3 regions of the Streptomyces sp. DSM 106670 genome follow, and region 1 is predicted to be linked to each of the others. Evidence: riboswitches for the same ligand, from Rfam matches in the RefSeq annotation. Region 1 holds a riboswitch; each other region holds the start of a gene.
What was found. A riboswitch is a leader RNA that binds a small molecule or an ion and turns the genes downstream of it on or off. The one in region 1 is predicted to bind cyclic di-AMP.
Positions count from the first base shown of each region.

Region 2: another riboswitch for cyclic di-AMP. It lies ahead of ACSMXR_RS28675 (M23 family metallopeptidase); the one in region 1 lies ahead of ACSMXR_RS23160 (C40 family peptidase).
Region 3: another riboswitch for cyclic di-AMP. It lies ahead of ACSMXR_RS13710 (transglycosylase family protein); the one in region 1 lies ahead of ACSMXR_RS23160 (C40 family peptidase).

Region 1 covers NZ_CM147704.1:5,195,708-5,200,814, reverse strand. The annotation lists gene pcrA (DNA helicase PcrA) at 1-2,422, opposite strand, end outside; cyclic di-AMP (ydaO/yuaA leader) riboswitch at 2,680-2,846, shown strand; gene ACSMXR_RS23160 (C40 family peptidase) at 2,845-4,041, shown strand; gene ACSMXR_RS23155 (hypothetical protein) at 4,116-4,469, opposite strand; gene ACSMXR_RS23150 (C40 family peptidase) at 4,695-5,107, shown strand, end outside.
Region 2 covers NZ_CM147704.1:6,456,794-6,461,900, reverse strand. The annotation lists gene ACSMXR_RS28690 (bifunctional acetate--CoA ligase family protein/GNAT family N-acetyltransferase) at 1-863, opposite strand, end outside; gene ACSMXR_RS28685 (HPr family phosphocarrier protein) at 960-1,241, shown strand; gene ACSMXR_RS28680 (GntR family transcriptional regulator) at 1,413-2,120, opposite strand; gene ACSMXR_RS28675 (M23 family metallopeptidase) at 2,299-3,114, opposite strand; cyclic di-AMP (ydaO/yuaA leader) riboswitch at 3,128-3,296, opposite strand; gene ACSMXR_RS28670 (M16 family metallopeptidase) at 3,521-4,891, opposite strand; gene ACSMXR_RS28665 (M16 family metallopeptidase) at 4,918-5,107, opposite strand, start outside.
Region 3 covers NZ_CM147704.1:3,104,003-3,109,109, reverse strand. The annotation lists gene ACSMXR_RS13720 (cytochrome P450 family protein) at 1-616, shown strand, start outside; gene ACSMXR_RS13715 (transglycosylase family protein) at 793-1,809, shown strand; cyclic di-AMP (ydaO/yuaA leader) riboswitch at 2,102-2,277, shown strand; gene ACSMXR_RS13710 (transglycosylase family protein) at 2,283-2,987, shown strand; gene eno (phosphopyruvate hydratase) at 3,322-4,602, shown strand; gene ACSMXR_RS13700 (FtsB family cell division protein) at 4,696-5,107, shown strand, end outside.

The sequences.
Region 1 (5,107 bases):
GCGCGTACCGCAGCAGCAGCTTCTTCGGGCGCTCGTCGCCGAAGTCGACCGTCGCCTTGGCCTGGTCGCCGAAGCCCTCGACGGCCGTCACCGTGCCGAGCCCGAACTGGTCGTGCGTGACCCGGTCCCCGGCCACCAGGGTGACCGTCGGCTTCTCCGAGGAGCGCCGGGTCGCGAAGCCCGAGGGGCCGGTGCGGGCGCGGGAGGAGGAGAGCGAGGACGTGATGCCGGAGGTCGGTCCGGCGGGGGCGGCCATCGGGCCCTTGCGCTTCCAGTCCAGGTGCTGTTCCGGGATCTCCTCCAGGAACCGCGAGGGCGGGTTGTACGAGGGCTGGCCCCAGGCGCTGCGCATCGCCGCCCGGGTCAGATAGAGCCGTTCGCGGGCGCGGGTGATGCCGACGTACGCGAGGCGGCGCTCCTCCTCCAGCTCCTTGGTCTGGCCGAGGGCCCGCATGTGCGGGAAGACGCCGTCCTCCAGGCCGGTGAGGAAGACGACCGGGAACTCCAGGCCCTTCGCGGTGTGCAGGGTCATCAGCGTGATGACGCCGGAGCCGTCCTCGTCCTCGTCGGGGATCTGGTCGGAGTCGGCGACGAGCGCGACCTTCTCCAGGAACTCCGCGAGCGTGCCCGCGCCCTCCTCCTCGCCGCGCTCCTGCTCGAATTCGAGGGCGACGGCGGCGAGTTCCTGGAGGTTCTCGATACGGGTCTCGTCCTGCGGGTCCGTGGAGCTCTGGAGCTCGGCGAGATAGCCCGTGCGCTCCAGGACGGCTTCCAGCACGACGGCGGGTCCGGCGCCGGACTCGACGATCGTGCGCAGCTCCTCCATCAGCGTGTTGAAGCGCTTGACGGCGTTGGAGGAACGGGCGGCCATGCCGTACGCCTCGTCGACGCGGCGCAGCGCCTGCGGGAAGGAGATCTTCTCGCGCATCGACAGGGCGTCGATCATCGCCTCGGCGCGGTCGCCGATGCCGCGCTTGGGAACGTTGAGGATACGGCGGAGCGGGACGGTGTCCTCGGGGTTGGCGAGGACCCGGAGGTAGGCCAGGACGTCCCGGACCTCCTTGCGCTCGTAGAAGCGCACGCCGCCGACGACCTTGTAGGGCAGGCCGACGCGGATGAAGATCTCTTCGAAGACACGGGACTGGGCGTTGGTGCGGTAGAAGACGGCGACATCGCCCGCCTTGGCGTCGCCCGCGTCGGTGAGCCGGTCGATCTCGTCGGCGACGAACTGCGCCTCGTCGTGCTCGGTGTCGGCGACATAGCCGGTGATGCGGGCGCCGGAGCCGGCGTTGGTCCAGAGGTTCTTCGGGCGGCGGCTCTCGTTGCGCTCGATGACGGCGTTGGCGGCGGAGAGGATCGTCTGCGTGGAGCGGTAGTTCTGCTCCAGCAGGATCGTCGTGGCGCTGGGGTAGTCCTCCTCGAACTGGAGGATGTTGCGGATGGTCGCGCCCCGGAAGGCGTAGATCGACTGGTCCGCGTCACCGACCACGCACAGCTCGGCGGGCGCGTCGTTCTCCCCGGCCGGGCCGACCAGCTCACGGACCAGCGTGTACTGGGCGTGGTTGGTGTCCTGGTACTCGTCGACGAGGACGTGCCGGAAGCGGCGGCGGTAGTGCTCGGCCACGTCCGGGAAGGCCTGGAGGAGGTGGACCGTCGTCATGATGATGTCGTCGAAGTCCAGGGCGTTGGCCTCGCGCAGGCGGGCCTGGTAGAGCGCGTACGCCTGGGCCAGGGTCTTCTCGAAGCCGTCGGCTGCCTGTCCGGCGAAGGTCTCCTCGTCGATGAGCTCGTTCTTGAGGTTGGAGACCTTGGCGGTGAAGGACTTCGGCGGGTAGCGCTTGGGGTCCAGGTCGAGGTCGCGGCAGACCAGGGCCATCAGCCGCTTGGAGTCGGCGGCGTCGTAGATCGAGAACGACGAGGTGAAGCCGAGCTTCTTCGACTCGCGGCGCAGGATGCGGACGCACGCGCTGTGGAAGGTCATGACCCACATGGCGTTGGCGCGCGGGCCCACCAGCTGCTCGACGCGCTCCTTCATCTCGCCCGCGGCCTTGTTGGTGAAGGTGATCGCGAGGATCTGCCCGGGGTGCGTGCCGCGCTCGGCCAGCAGATGGGCGATGCGGTGGGTGAGCACCCGGGTTTTGCCGGAGCCGGCCCCGGCGACGATGAGCAGCGGGGATCCGGCGTGCACGACGGCGGCGCGCTGCTCGGTGTTCAGCCCGTCGAGCAGCGCGGCGGAGTCGAGCACCGGGCGCGGGTGACCGTCCCGGTAGTACCCGTCCCGGGGCGGCGGGGGCGCGTCGTAGACGCCCTCGAAGAGTCCCTCCGGCACCGCTTCGGGCGCGTGGTCCTCGGGGGGCGGCGGGGGGCCGTCCTCCGCGGGCTGGAGGCCGGTCAGGAAACTGTCGTCAAAGAGGCTGCTCATCGCCTACCGAGTCTAGGCGGCCGGACTGACAACCTTCCGCCGAAGCCCGGAAGCGGTGACCCCGGTCCTACGCACGGAGAGCGGACGTCCACGTTCCGTGAAGAAGTGCCCGGTCGGAGGGGGTGCGGAGCCCTCGATCCGAAAAGGTCACGAAAATGTATCGGGCATATCGCTCATCGTGCTTCCCAGCGGTGCCACGGGTTGGCTAGCGTGCTCGGTCAGGTGATCCGTACCTCCCTGAGGCGAACCGCGCCTAACGGACACCTCTGCCGAATCCGTCCTGCCCTCCAGGCAGTTCGGAACCGGGGACCCACACGCAGAACCGGGGTGAATCGGTCCGTGACCTCGCATCCGGACCGTAGGACAGCCTTCCGTTCCGTCCGAACCCGACAGCTAACCCGGTAGGCGGTCCACGGAAGGAGATGCCGGTCTTGGCATCGCATCGCAAGCCGCGCACGAAGGTGCGCACCACCACTCCCGCCGTCGGGCTGACGACGGCCGCGCTGGCCTCCGTGACGTTGCTCTCCACGCAGAGCGCCACGGCCGCGCCCGCGGAGCCGAAGCCCGCCATCGAGGAAGTGCAGAAGAAGGTCGACGCCCTGTACCGGCAGGCGGGCACCGCGACCCAGGAGTACAACCGGGCCAAGGCCGCCTCCGCCACGCAGCAGAAGAAGGTCGACACGCTGCTCGCGGACGTGGCGAAGCGGACCGAGAAGATCAACGAGGCGCGCCGCGCGCTGGGCTCCTACGCGGCGGCCCAGTACCGCAGCGGCGGCATCGCGCCCACGGCGACGTTCTTCCTGGCGGACGACCCGCAGGGGTACTTCGACCAGAGCCGGCTGATGGACCGGGCGACGGAGCGGCAGCAGAAGGCCGTCACCGATTTCCGTACGCAGCAGGCCTCGGCGGCGAAGAAGCGCGCGGAGGCGGTGAAGAGCCTGGAGACGCTGACCGAGACGCAGGCCACGCTCGCCTCCAGCAAGAAGGACGTGCAGACCAAGCTCACCGAGGCCCGCGGCCTGCTGTCCCGGCTGACCGCCGAGGAGAAGGCGCGGCTGGCGGAGCTGGAGCGCAAGAAGGAGGCCGAGGCCAAGGAGAAGGCGGCGAAGCTGGCCGCCCGTCAGGCCGCCGAGGCGAAGGAGAGGGCCGAGGCGGAGGAGAAGGCTCGCGAGGAGGCCGCGAAGGAGTCGGGCGGCGGTTCGGGCACGGGCTCCGGCTCCGGTACGGGCACGGGTTCGGGTTCCGGCTCCGGTACGGGCAGCGGTTACGCCGCCAAGGCGGAGAAGGTGCTGGCCTTCGCCCGCGCCCAGATCGGGAAGCCGTACGTCTGGGGCGCGACGGGCCCCTCCAGCTACGACTGCTCGGGGCTGACGCAGGCGGCGTGGCGGGAGGCGGGTGTGACCCTGCCCCGGACCACCTGGGACCAGGTGAAGGTCGGGACCCGGGTCGCCACGTCCGACCTGCAGCCGGGTGACCTGGTCTTCTTCTACGACGACATCAGCCACGTGGGCATCTACAAGGGCGACGGGATGATGATCCACGCCCCGAAGCCGGGTGCGAACGTGCGCGAGGAGTCGATCTACTACATGCCGATCTACGGGAGCGTGCGCCCGGCGTGACACAGGGCGGGGGCGGCCGGTGAGCGGCCGCCCCCGGAAGGCCGTGGTTCGGCCTCAGGTCCGGTGGTCCGGCCTCAGGTCCAGACCGTGGCGATGAAGATGTTGACGGTCGTGAGGGCGCCGACCGCGATGAACGCGCCCTTGTCGACCTTCTCCTCGTCGCGCTTGACGTAGACCAGGGCGAGGATCACGACCAGCAGCGCCAGCTTGATGCCGATCTTGACGTTGTTCACGGTCTGGTCGTCGGCCTGGTTGAGGCCGACCAGTGCCATGCCGGTGACCAGCATGGTCAGCGCGCCGTGCAGCATCGCGGGGGTGAACCGGGCGGTCCCCGACCCCATGGCCTTCATCTGCGTCAGGAAGCCGCCCAGCAGGGAGGCGATGCCGATGATGTGCAGGCCGACGAAGACATTGATGAGTACGTCCATGGCTCGGGAGCCTAGCCATGGCCAAGGTTTTACCTTTCAGTGAGGCAAGCCTTCCTCGTCAGGGGGGCACGCCCTCCCCGATCACTTCGATCATGAGTGACCGGCGAAACGTCACATCAGGGCAATAGCTGTCATGGCGACTCTTTTCTCCGCGCCCGGATTAGCGTCCTTCACGGACCCGCCGGTATCCCCCGGCGGCCAGCCGACAGGAAGGATGCCGCCCCCGTGGCAGCGCACCGCAGGTCAGCCCACCGAAAACCCAAGCAGCGCCCGTTCACCGGCCCTGCTGCCCGCACCGCCGCCACCCTGGCGCTCGCCGGAGCCGCCACCGCGGGCTCGGTCACCGGGGCCGGCGCGACCCCCGCCGAACCGGCCCCCACCGCCGACCAGGTCAGGGCGAAGGTCGACCGGCTCTACCACGACGCCGAGGTCGCCACCGAGAAGTACAACGGGGCGAAGGAGAAGGCGGCCGCCGCCACCCGCGAGGTCGAGGCCCTGACCGACGAGGCCGCCCGCCGCACCGACCGCCTCAACACCACCCGCAACGCCCTGGGTTCGCTGGCCACCGCGCAGTACCGCGGCGGCACCCTGGACCCGGCCCTGCAACTGGCGCTCTCCTCCGACCCCGACGCCTATCT
Region 2 (5,107 bases), 1.3 Mb from region 1:
CGGTGGGCGGGGACGGCGATCACGGCGAGGTCGACCTGCTCGTCGATCTCGCCGAGCGAGCGGTGGGCCGGAACGCCGTCGAGGGTGGCGAGGCCCTCGTCGAAGGCGCGGTTGACGGCGTAGGTACGGCCCGTGAACCCGGCGGCCAGGAGGTTGCGCAGAACCGTGCGGCCCACCCCGCCGTGGTTGCGCCCGGCGCCGATGACCGCGACGGAGCCGGGGGCGAGGAGGCGCTGCACCGAGCGGGCCTCGGCGCGCTGTTCGCGGCCGCGCTGGACGGCGAGGGACTTCTCGGTGGGTTCGAGGTCGAGGGTGAGGTGGACGGAGCCGTCCTCGAAGCTGCGGCGCTGGGTGTACCCGGCGTCCCGGAACACCTTGATCATTTTGTTGTTGGCGGGGAGCACCTCGGCGGCGAAGCGCCGGATGCCGCGCTCGCGGGCGACCGCGGCGATGTGTTCGAGCAGCGCCGAGGCGACTCCGCGGCCCTGGTGGGCGTCCTGGACGAGGAAGGCGACCTCGGCCTCGTCGGCGGGCGCGGAGGCGGGGCGGCCCCGGTCGTCGATGCGGTCGTAGCGGACGGTTCCGATGAACTCGCCGCCGATCGTGACCGCCAGTCCCACCCGGTCGACGTAGTCGTGATGGGTGAAGCGGTGCACGTCCCGGTCGGATAGGCGGGGATACGGGGCGAAGAAGCGGTAGTACTTCGACTCGTCGGACACCTGCTCGTAGAAGCTGACCAGTCGCTCGGCGTCGTCCGTGGTGATCGGCCTGATGCGCGCGGTGCCCCCGTCGCGGAGCACCACGTCCGCTTCCCAGTGGTCGGGGTACGCGTGATGCGGACTCTGCTCCGGCGTGGGCTCCATGGCCAAAGCCTACGGCCGGACAGGAGGCCGGGCACAGCACCACGCACTGCATGAGAGACTGGTCTAGACAACCGTTGATATGTGAAGGGCAGAACCATGGCTGAGCGCCGCGTAAACGTCGGTTGGGCCGAGGGCCTGCACGCCCGCCCCGCTTCCATCTTCGTCCGTGCCGCCACGGCCTCCGGCGTCCCGGTGACGATCGCCAAGGCCGACGGCAACCCGGTGAACGCCGCCTCCATGCTGGCCGTGCTCGGTCTGGGCGCGCAGGGTGGCGAGGAGATCGTGCTCGCGTCCGACGCGGACGACGCCGAGGCCGCTCTGGACCGGCTGGCGAAGCTCGTCGCCGAGGGCCTGGAAGAGCTTCCGGAGACCGTCTGACCCATGCGACTCCGGGTCCGTCCGGATGCGACCGGCGAAAGAGCCGTGATCCCGTGAAGGGATCACGGCTCTTTCGCTTTCGGGAATGATTCGGGAAAGAGTCGCACCTCGATAATGCGGGCAGCCTGAATGGCGCACCGGAATTACTTCTCTTTGTATACGGCTCTTTTGTTAATGCCGGACGCCCGCAGTGTTTACGCCGTGTTGCGAACTTCTCACCGGCGGAACGGCGGCGGTGCGACGCCCAGCGAGATCCGGGCGGCGGAGCCGGTGGGCGCCGGTGGCGCGTTCCGCGTGCTGGGCGGTCAGCGCCCTCGCCCGCTCCGCGTCGCCGCGCGCCACGGCGTCCACGATCGCGCCGCGCTCGGCCCAGGCGTCGACCGGACGGGCCGGCTGCTCGACCGCGTACATCCAGGCGATCTTGTGCCGGAGCTGGGTGAGCAGCGCGATGAGGCCGGGGCTGCTCGACGCCTGGGCCAGGGTCTCGTGGAACCAGCCGCCCAGTGAGCGCAGATCCTCGCCCTCGCCCCGGCGGGCCCGCTCCTGGCCCAGCCTGACCAGACCCCGGAGCACCTTCAGATGGGCCTCCGTGCGGCGCTGGGCGGCGCGTGCCGCGCCCAGCGGCTCCAGGAGCATCCGCAGCTCCAGGAGGTCGGCCGCCTCCTGCGCGGTGGGTTCGGCGACACAGGCGCCGGCATGTCTGCGGGTGACCACGAAGCCTTCGGACTCCAGGGTGCGCAGGGCCTCGCGGACGGGGACGCGGGAGACCCCGTAGCGACGGGCCAGCAGCTCCTCGGTGAGGCGGCTGCCGCGCTCGTAGACACCGGAGACGATGTCGTCACGGATTGCCGTGCATACCGAATGCGCGGGAATGCGCATGTCCGAACCTCCGCCTTGATCCCCGCGAAACGCGGCCGCCCGACGTCTGTTCCGTGACTCTATTGCAATCTGCCGGAATTTCCGATGGCAGGCCGGAATCCATGGAAATCTTGAGGCCGGAATTGCCGAAGGCCCCGGCGGGTGCCGGGGCCTTCGGGCGGGGTCGCGCACAGGCGGGTCAGACGTTCAGACCGTGCGAGCGCAGGTAGCCGACGGGGTCCATGTCGGAGCCGTAGTCGGGGGTGGTGCGGGCCTCGAAGTGCAGGTGCGGGCCGGTGGAGTTGCCGGTGGAGCCGGAGAGCCCGATCTGCTGGCCGGAGGAGACGCTCTGGCCGACGGAGACGCCGATCGAGGAGAGGTGGCCGTACTGGGTGTACGTGCCGTCCGACATCCGGAGCACGATGTTGTTGCCGTACGCGCCGCCCCAGCCGGCCTCGACGACCGTACCGGCGCCTACCGCGACGACGGAGCTGCCGGAGGCGGCCTGGAAGTCGACGCCGGAGTGGCTGCCGGAGGACCAGAGCGCGCCGCCGGTGTTGTAGCCGGTGGTGACGTGGGAGCCGGCGACCGGGAGGTGGAAGGCGTTGAGCCGGGCGCGCTCGGCGGCGCGGGCGGCACGGGCCTTCTCCTCGCGGATCTCCTTGGCGCGGGCCTCGGCCTTGCGCTCGGCCTCCGCCTTCGCCTTGGCCTTGGCGGCCTTCTCGCGGGCCTCGGCGGCGGCCTTCGCCTTCGCCCTGGCGACCGCCTCGGCCTGCTGCTTCTGGGCCTGGGCCTGGGCGTCGATCTGGTCGGCGAGGGTGGCGTCGAGGGAGATGGCCTGGGTGAGGCCGGTGTCGGCGACCTTGGCGGCCTCGGTGTCCGCGGCGAGGGCCGGGGAGGACAGCGAGCCGAGGACTCCGGTGGTGGCCAGGGCCGCGATGCCGGCGGCCTGGGCGCCGCGACGCGTCAGACGGCTCGGGGCACGGTGCTTCCCGGTGGCACGGGTGAACGCCATGGAGAGGCTGATCCTTTCCTTCCTTCTCGCCTACCGGGTTAGCTGACGGGTTCGGAGCAGGAAGGTCTCCTACGGATCCCCGCGCCGGTTCACGGCACGGGCCTCCGATTCACCCCAGGGACTGCGTGTGGGTCCCCGGCTCCCCAGGCTCGCGCCTGACGGGGACTCGGCGATGACTGCCCGGCGCCGCGGATGCGGCATACGGGTGACGGACAGCCGGGCCGACGCTAGGCGGGGCGACTTCCCATCACCAAACGGACAGGGGGATTTGTCGCGCATCCCACAGGGCAGACAGGCAACCTCTCCAACAAAAGGGAGCGAAGCTCACCAATAGGGCAAAAAGGGAGGACCCCGGCGAACTTCCGTCCGTCGGGGTCCTCTTCGCGGCGGTGTGCCACGGATGCCGTCAGCCGGTGACGACGGACACCTCGCCGATGCCGAGCGCCTTGACGGGCTCCTCGATCCGCGCGGCGTCACCCACGAGGACCGTGACGAGGCGGTCCACCGGGAAGGCGTTGACCACGGCGGCGGTCGCCTCCACGGTGCCCGTCTCGGCGAGCCGGGCGTAGAGGTCGGCCTGGTAGTCGTCGGGGAGGTGCTGCTCGACCTGGTCGGCCAGCGTGCTCGCGACGGAGGCGGCGGTCTCGAACTTCAGCGGGGCGACGCCCACCAGGTTCTGCACGGCCGTCTCGCGCTCGGCGTCGGTCAGCCCCTCGGCGGCCAGCGTCCGCAGAACCTTCCAGAGGTCCTCCAGCGCCGGTCCGGTGGACTCCGTGTCCACCGAGCCGCTGATCGCGAGCATCGCCGCGCCGCCCGAGTCGGGGCCGCTGGAGCGCAGCACCTGGGCGAAGGCGCGTACGCCGTAGGTGTAGCCCTTCTCCTCGCGCAGCACCCGGTCCAGCCGGGAGGTGAGGGTGCCGCCCAGGCAGTACGTGCCGAGGACCTGCGCGGGCCACACGCGCTCGTGCCGGTCGGCGCCGATCCGGCCGATCAGCAGCTGGGTCTGGACCGCGCCGGGGCGGTCCACGATGACCACACGGCCGGTGTCGTCCGCGGTGATGGGCGGCACCGGGCGGGCCTGGCCGGCGTTGCCCGACCAGTCGCCGAGGGTCTCCGCCAGCAGCGCGTCCAGGTCGATGCCGGTCAGGTCTCCGACGATCACGGCCGTCGCCGTGGACGGGCGGACATGGGCGTCGAAGAAGGCGCGCACGGTGGCCTGATCGATCCGCCGGACGGTCTCCTCGGTGCCCAGGCGCGGGCGGGACATCCGGGCGGTGGCCGGGAACAGCTCCTTGGAGAGCTGCTTGGCGGCGCGCCGGGACGGGTTGGCCTGCTCGTGCGGGATCTCGTCGAGGCGGTTGCCCACCAGCCGCTCGATCTCGCTCTCGGCGAAGGCCGGGGCCCGCAGCGCCTCGGCGACCAGGCCGAGGGCCTTGGCCAGCCGGGAGGCCGGAACCTCCAGGGAGACCCGGACACCGGGGTGGTCGGCGTGCGCGTCGAGGGTGGCGCCGCAGCGCTCCAGCTCGGCGGCGAACTCCTCGGCGCTGTGCTTGTCGGTGCCCTCGGAGAGCGCCCGCGACATGATCGTGGCCACGCCGTCCAGGCCCTCGGGCTCGGCCTCCAGCGGCGCGTCCAGGAAGATCTCCACCGCGACGACCTGCTGGCCGGGGCGGTGGCAGCGCAGCACGGTCAGCCCGTTGGGCAGGGCGCCGCGCTCGGGCGCCGGGAAGGCCCAGGGGCGGGCCGTGCCGGCGGTGGGCTGCGGGTGGAACTCCATGGTTACTCCAGTCACGGCGGCGTCGCTCACTTGGCCGCCCCCTCGTGCGCGTCGCTGCCCTCGGCGCCGTCTTCGCCCTCGTCGGCCTCGTCGGCCGGTTCGATGGGCTCGTACACCAGCACCGCCCGGTTGTCGGGGCGCAGGGCCGCCTCGGCCGCCGCGCGCACCTCCTCCGCGGTGACGTCCAGGACCCGGCCCACGGCGCTCAGGGCGAGC
Region 3 (5,107 bases), 2.1 Mb from region 1:
CAGCGACCACGGCGAGCACCTCACGGAGAACGAGGCGGCCGCGATGGCGTTCATCCTTCTCTTCGCCGGGTTCGAGACGACCGTCAATCTGATCGGGAACGGGACCTACGCGCTGCTGCGCCACCCCGAGCAGCGGGCCCGGCTGGAAGCCTCGCTGGACGCCGGGGAGAGCGCGCTGCTGGCGACCGGGCTGGAGGAACTGCTCCGGTTCGACGGGCCGGTCGAGATGGCGACCTGGCGGTACGCCACCGAGGCGCTGACCCTGGGCGGCGCGGAGATCGCCGCCGGGGATCCCGTACTCGTGGTGCTCGCGGCGGCCGACCGCGACCCGGAGCGGTTCGCGGATCCGGACATGCTGGACCTTGCACGGCGTGACAATCAGCACCTCGGATACGGGCACGGCATCCACTACTGCCTGGGTGCGCCGCTGGCCCGGCTGGAGGGGCAGACCGCGCTGGCCACGCTGTTGAGACGCCTCCCTGACCTGCGACTTGCGGGAGAACCTGGCGATTTGCGCTGGCGCGGCGGGCTCATCATGCGTGGACTGCGCACGCTTCCCGTCGAGTTCGAGCCGGGCAGCCGCTCAGAAAAAAGTGACACGCTGTCAACTCTGTGACTTTCACGTGATCTGCGCTGCATCGACTTGTGACACACGTTCGAGTCCCGCTAGGTTCACGGTTCGACGCGTCGGTCGCTCGTTGCTCACGCGTCACTTGTGTGTCGCTGCCGGCGTCTGTTCCTGCCGCGCGGCGCACGGGTCACTCGCTTGTCAGTCGCACGGAAGGCATACCCATGGGCTCCGCGAACGGCAGACACCGCCGCCCTCGCCAGGCACCCGCCATCGTCGTCGCCGCAGGTGTGACGGGATCGGCCATCGCCATCCCGCTGCTCGGCGCGAGCGGCGCGCACGCGGCCGAGGCCTCCACCTGGGACCGGGTCGCGGAGTGCGAGAGCGGCGGCATGTGGAGCGCCGACCTCGGCAACGGCTACTACGGCGGGCTCCAGTTCTCCCAGGAGACCTGGTCGGCGTACGGCGGCACGGCGTTCGCGCCCCGCGCCGACCTCGCCAGCCGGTCGCAGCAGATCTCCGTCGCCGAGAAGGTCCTGGACGACCAGGGCCCGAAGGCGTGGCCCAGCTGCGCGGTGATCTCCGGTCTCGCGGTGGACGGCAGCCTGCCGGGCGTCGACCCGGGCACCTCGCCGACCCCCGATCCGACGAGCACCCCGACCGACGAAGCGGACGCCCCCGACGAAGCGGATGAATCCGGCAAGTCCGGTGAGGCCGACAAGTCCGGCAAGGGTGAGAAGAAGGGTGAGAAGGAGAGCGACGGTACAGGGGAGGGGAGCGAGACCCCCGACTCCTCGGTGACGCCCACCACCCCGCCGTCCTCCGAGGCTCCCGACGCCACGGACCCCTCCGGCGCCCCCGACGCCTCGACCGGCGAGAGCGGCAAGGGCGGCAAGCACCGCGGCACCCCCGCGCCCGAGGAGGTCGACGGCGGCCAGGACGACGGCCCCCGCGGGTCCGGCCGGCACGCCTCGCGCGGTGACGGCGACGCGCGCGACGGCGGCGCCGCGGGCGCCGGTGCGTACACGGTGCAGCCCGGCGACAACCTCTGGGCCATCGCCGACGCCCAGGAACTTCCCGGCGGCTGGACCGGTCTGTACGAGACCAACAAGGACCTCCTGGGCTCCGACCCGGACCTGATCCTGCCCGGCCAGAGCCTGGATCTGGGCCTGGGTCAGGACGCGGAGCAGGGCGGGGACCAGGGTGCGCCGGAAGGCGCCGAGGTGCCTGCCGCCAACTGATTCAATTCGGGCGAAAACGCCCGGGAAAATCAGGCAGTTCAGAGACCTATGTCCACTTTTGCGGAAGTGAGACATGGGTCTCTTTGCTTCAACTGGCGCGTCTCGCCCGGCCAGTCCGCGCGTATCGCCCCCGACCTGCGGAAATGCCCCATCGGTCGCGGTGAGTTCGGGCCGATTGTGCCCTATGTCCATCTTTGAATGTCGGGGTTGCCTGTGTTTACGGTCGGAGCCGCTCGCACCGCGGGCCCCGTCGACCGTCACGCCGAATCCTGCCGTCGGTCGAAGGGAACAGACGCGTAAAGCGCCGTAGGCAGGAGCGGGGGACCCAGGTAAGCCGCCGGGTCCGCACAGCCCCTCCGGGGGATGTACGGGACCGGCTAGGGGTGAAGCCGTGCGCACGACGCACGGCCGGGCAACTCATCAGCCCGAACCCGACAGCTCACCTCGTAGGCGTCGGTGAGGAGATTCGTTCCATGCTGCTGAACAGCAAGGGCAAGCACCGCCGCCCGTCCAAGGCCACCCGTATCGCCACCCTCGCGGGTGTCACCGGTGCCGCCGTCGCCGTCCCGCTGATGGGCGCGACCAACGCGTCCGCCGCCTCCGTCGAGACCTGGGACGCCGTCGCCCAGTGCGAGTCGGGCGGCAACTGGTCCATCAACACCGGCAACGGCTACTACGGCGGACTGCAGTTCTCGCAGTCCAGCTGGGCCGCCGCCGGTGGTACGCAGTACGCCTCGCGCGCCGACCTGGCCTCCAAGGACCAGCAGATCGCCACCGCCGAGAAGCTCCTCGACCTGCAGGGCCCGGGCGCCTGGGCCTGCGCCGGCGCCGGCGGCCTCACCAACGACGGTGTGGACCCGGGCGTGAACACCGGCTCCGGCCAGTCCGAGAGCAAGCCCGAGCAGGCGCAGCCCCAGCGTCAGGCCGAGCAGCCCACCACGCGCTCCGAGCAGCGCGAGGCCCCCAAGGCCGAGAGCAAGAAGACCGTCACCACCCCGACCGGCGAGAAGGTCAAGAAGGGTGACGGCGAGTACAAGGTCAAGGCCGGCGACACCCTGAGCAAGATCGCCGAGAAGGAAGGCGTCAAGGGCGGCTGGAGCAAGCTCTTCAAGCTCAACGACGACATCGTCGAGGACGCCGACCTGATCTTCCCGGGTCAGCAGCTCCACCTGAAGTAAACGCCGTATCTCCTCCCCGGAGGGGAAGCGTCCGGCGGCACTTCTCCTCGCACGGCTTCCCGGCCCGGCGCGCTCATCCCCCCAGCGCGCCGGGCCGGGTTCTTCGTCGGCGAGGGGCCGAAGGGGAGCGCGGTTGCGTTCACCTCTTGTCGGCAACACGTGTTACTGCTCAGTAGATATCTAGAGTTTTGTCCCGTTACGCAGGTCCTTGGGTCCTTTTTCGTCCCAGGAGACGGGCGGTCGGCTGGCCGACGCGGCCGGGCCGGATAGGCTCGGGTCGCAAGGCCACAGTGACCCTGCACAACCAGTGTCAGATCCCAGAAGGAGATGCCTCGTGCCGTCCATCGACGTCGTCGTAGCCAGGGAAATCCTCGACTCCCGGGGCAACCCCACGGTCGAGGTCGAGGTTGGCCTCGACGACGGCAGCACGGGCCGTGCTGCTGTTCCGTCCGGCGCCTCCACCGGTGCGTTCGAGGCTGTAGAGCTTCGCGACGGTGACCCCAACCGCTACCAGGGCAAGGGCGTCGAGAAGGCCGTCCTCGCCGTCATCGAGCAGATCGGCCCGGAGCTCGTCGGGTACGACGCCACCGAGCAGCGCCTCATCGACCAGGCGATGTTCGACCTGGACGCCACCGAGAACAAGGCCTCGCTCGGCGCGAACGCCATCCTCGGCGTCTCGCTGGCCGTCGCGCACGCCGCATCCGAGGCGTCCGACCTGCCGCTCTTCCGCTACCTCGGCGGCCCGAACGCGCACCTGCTGCCCGTTCCGATGATGAACATCCTGAACGGCGGCTCGCACGCCGACTCCAACGTGGACATCCAGGAGTTCATGATCGCGCCGATCGGCGCCGAGTCCTTCTCCGAGGCCCTGCGCTGGGGCGCGGAGATCTACCACACGCTGAAGAAGGTCCTCAAGACCAAGGGCCTGTCCACCGGACTCGGCGACGAGGGCGGCTTCGCCCCGAACCTGGAGTCCAACCGCGCCGCCCTGGACCTCATCGTCGAGGCCATCACGGAGGCCGGCTACGTCCCGGGCCGTGACGTGGCGCTCGCGCTCGACGTCGCCGCGTCCGAGTTCTACAAGGACGGCGTCTACGAGTTCGAGGGCAAGTCCCGCTCGGCCGCCGAGATGACCGAGTACTACGAGGAGCTCGTCTCCGCGTACCCGCTGGTCTCCATCGAGGACCCGCTGTACGAGGACGACTGGGCCGGCTGGAAGGTCATCACCGACCGCATCGGCTCCAAGGTCCAGATCGTCGGCGACGACCTCTTCGTCACCAACCCCGAGCGTCTGGCCCGCGGCATCGAGGAGGGCTCCGCCAACGCCCTGCTCGTGAAGGTCAACCAGATCGGTTCGCTGACCGAGACCCTGGACGCCGTCGAGCTGGCCCAGCGCAACGGCTTCAAGTGCATGATGTCGCACCGCTCCGGCGAGACCGAGGACGTCACCATCGCCGACCTCGCCGTCGCCGTGAACTGCGGCCAGATCAAGACCGGCGCCCCGGCCCGCTCGGACCGCGTCGCCAAGTACAACCAGCTGCTGCGCATCGAGGAGATCCTCGACGACGCCGCGGTGTACGCGGGCCGCTCCGCCTTCCCGCGCTTCAAGGGCTGACCCGAAGTCGCAAGCAGGTAGCCTCCGCCCGTCCCCGCACCCGGTCCCGTACCGTGTGCGGGGACGGACGTATGTGATGGGGAGGCGGGAGACATGGCCGGGAAGGACCGCGACCGGTTCTCCACCGCGACCAGGCTGCGACTGCTCGGCGAGCAGACCGCGGCCCGCGTGTACCGATCCCAGAACCGCCGCCAGGCCCGCCGCTCCCGGCTCACCGGCCGGGCCGCGTTCCTGGCGCTGGTGGTCTGCTCCCTGGTGGTGGCGCTCGCCTACCCGATGCGGCAGTACGTCTCCCAGCGCGACGAGATCGCCGAGCAGGAGCGGCTCTCGCAGCAGGCGGAGCGGCGCACCGAGGAGCTGCGCGACGAGAAGGCGCGGCTCCAGGACGACGCGTACATCATGCGTCTGGCCCGCCAGCACCTCCACTACGTCCTGCCCGGGGAGACCGCCTACACCGTGGCCGACCCGGACGCGGCCGAGGACCGGCGCGGCGAGCCCGGCGCGA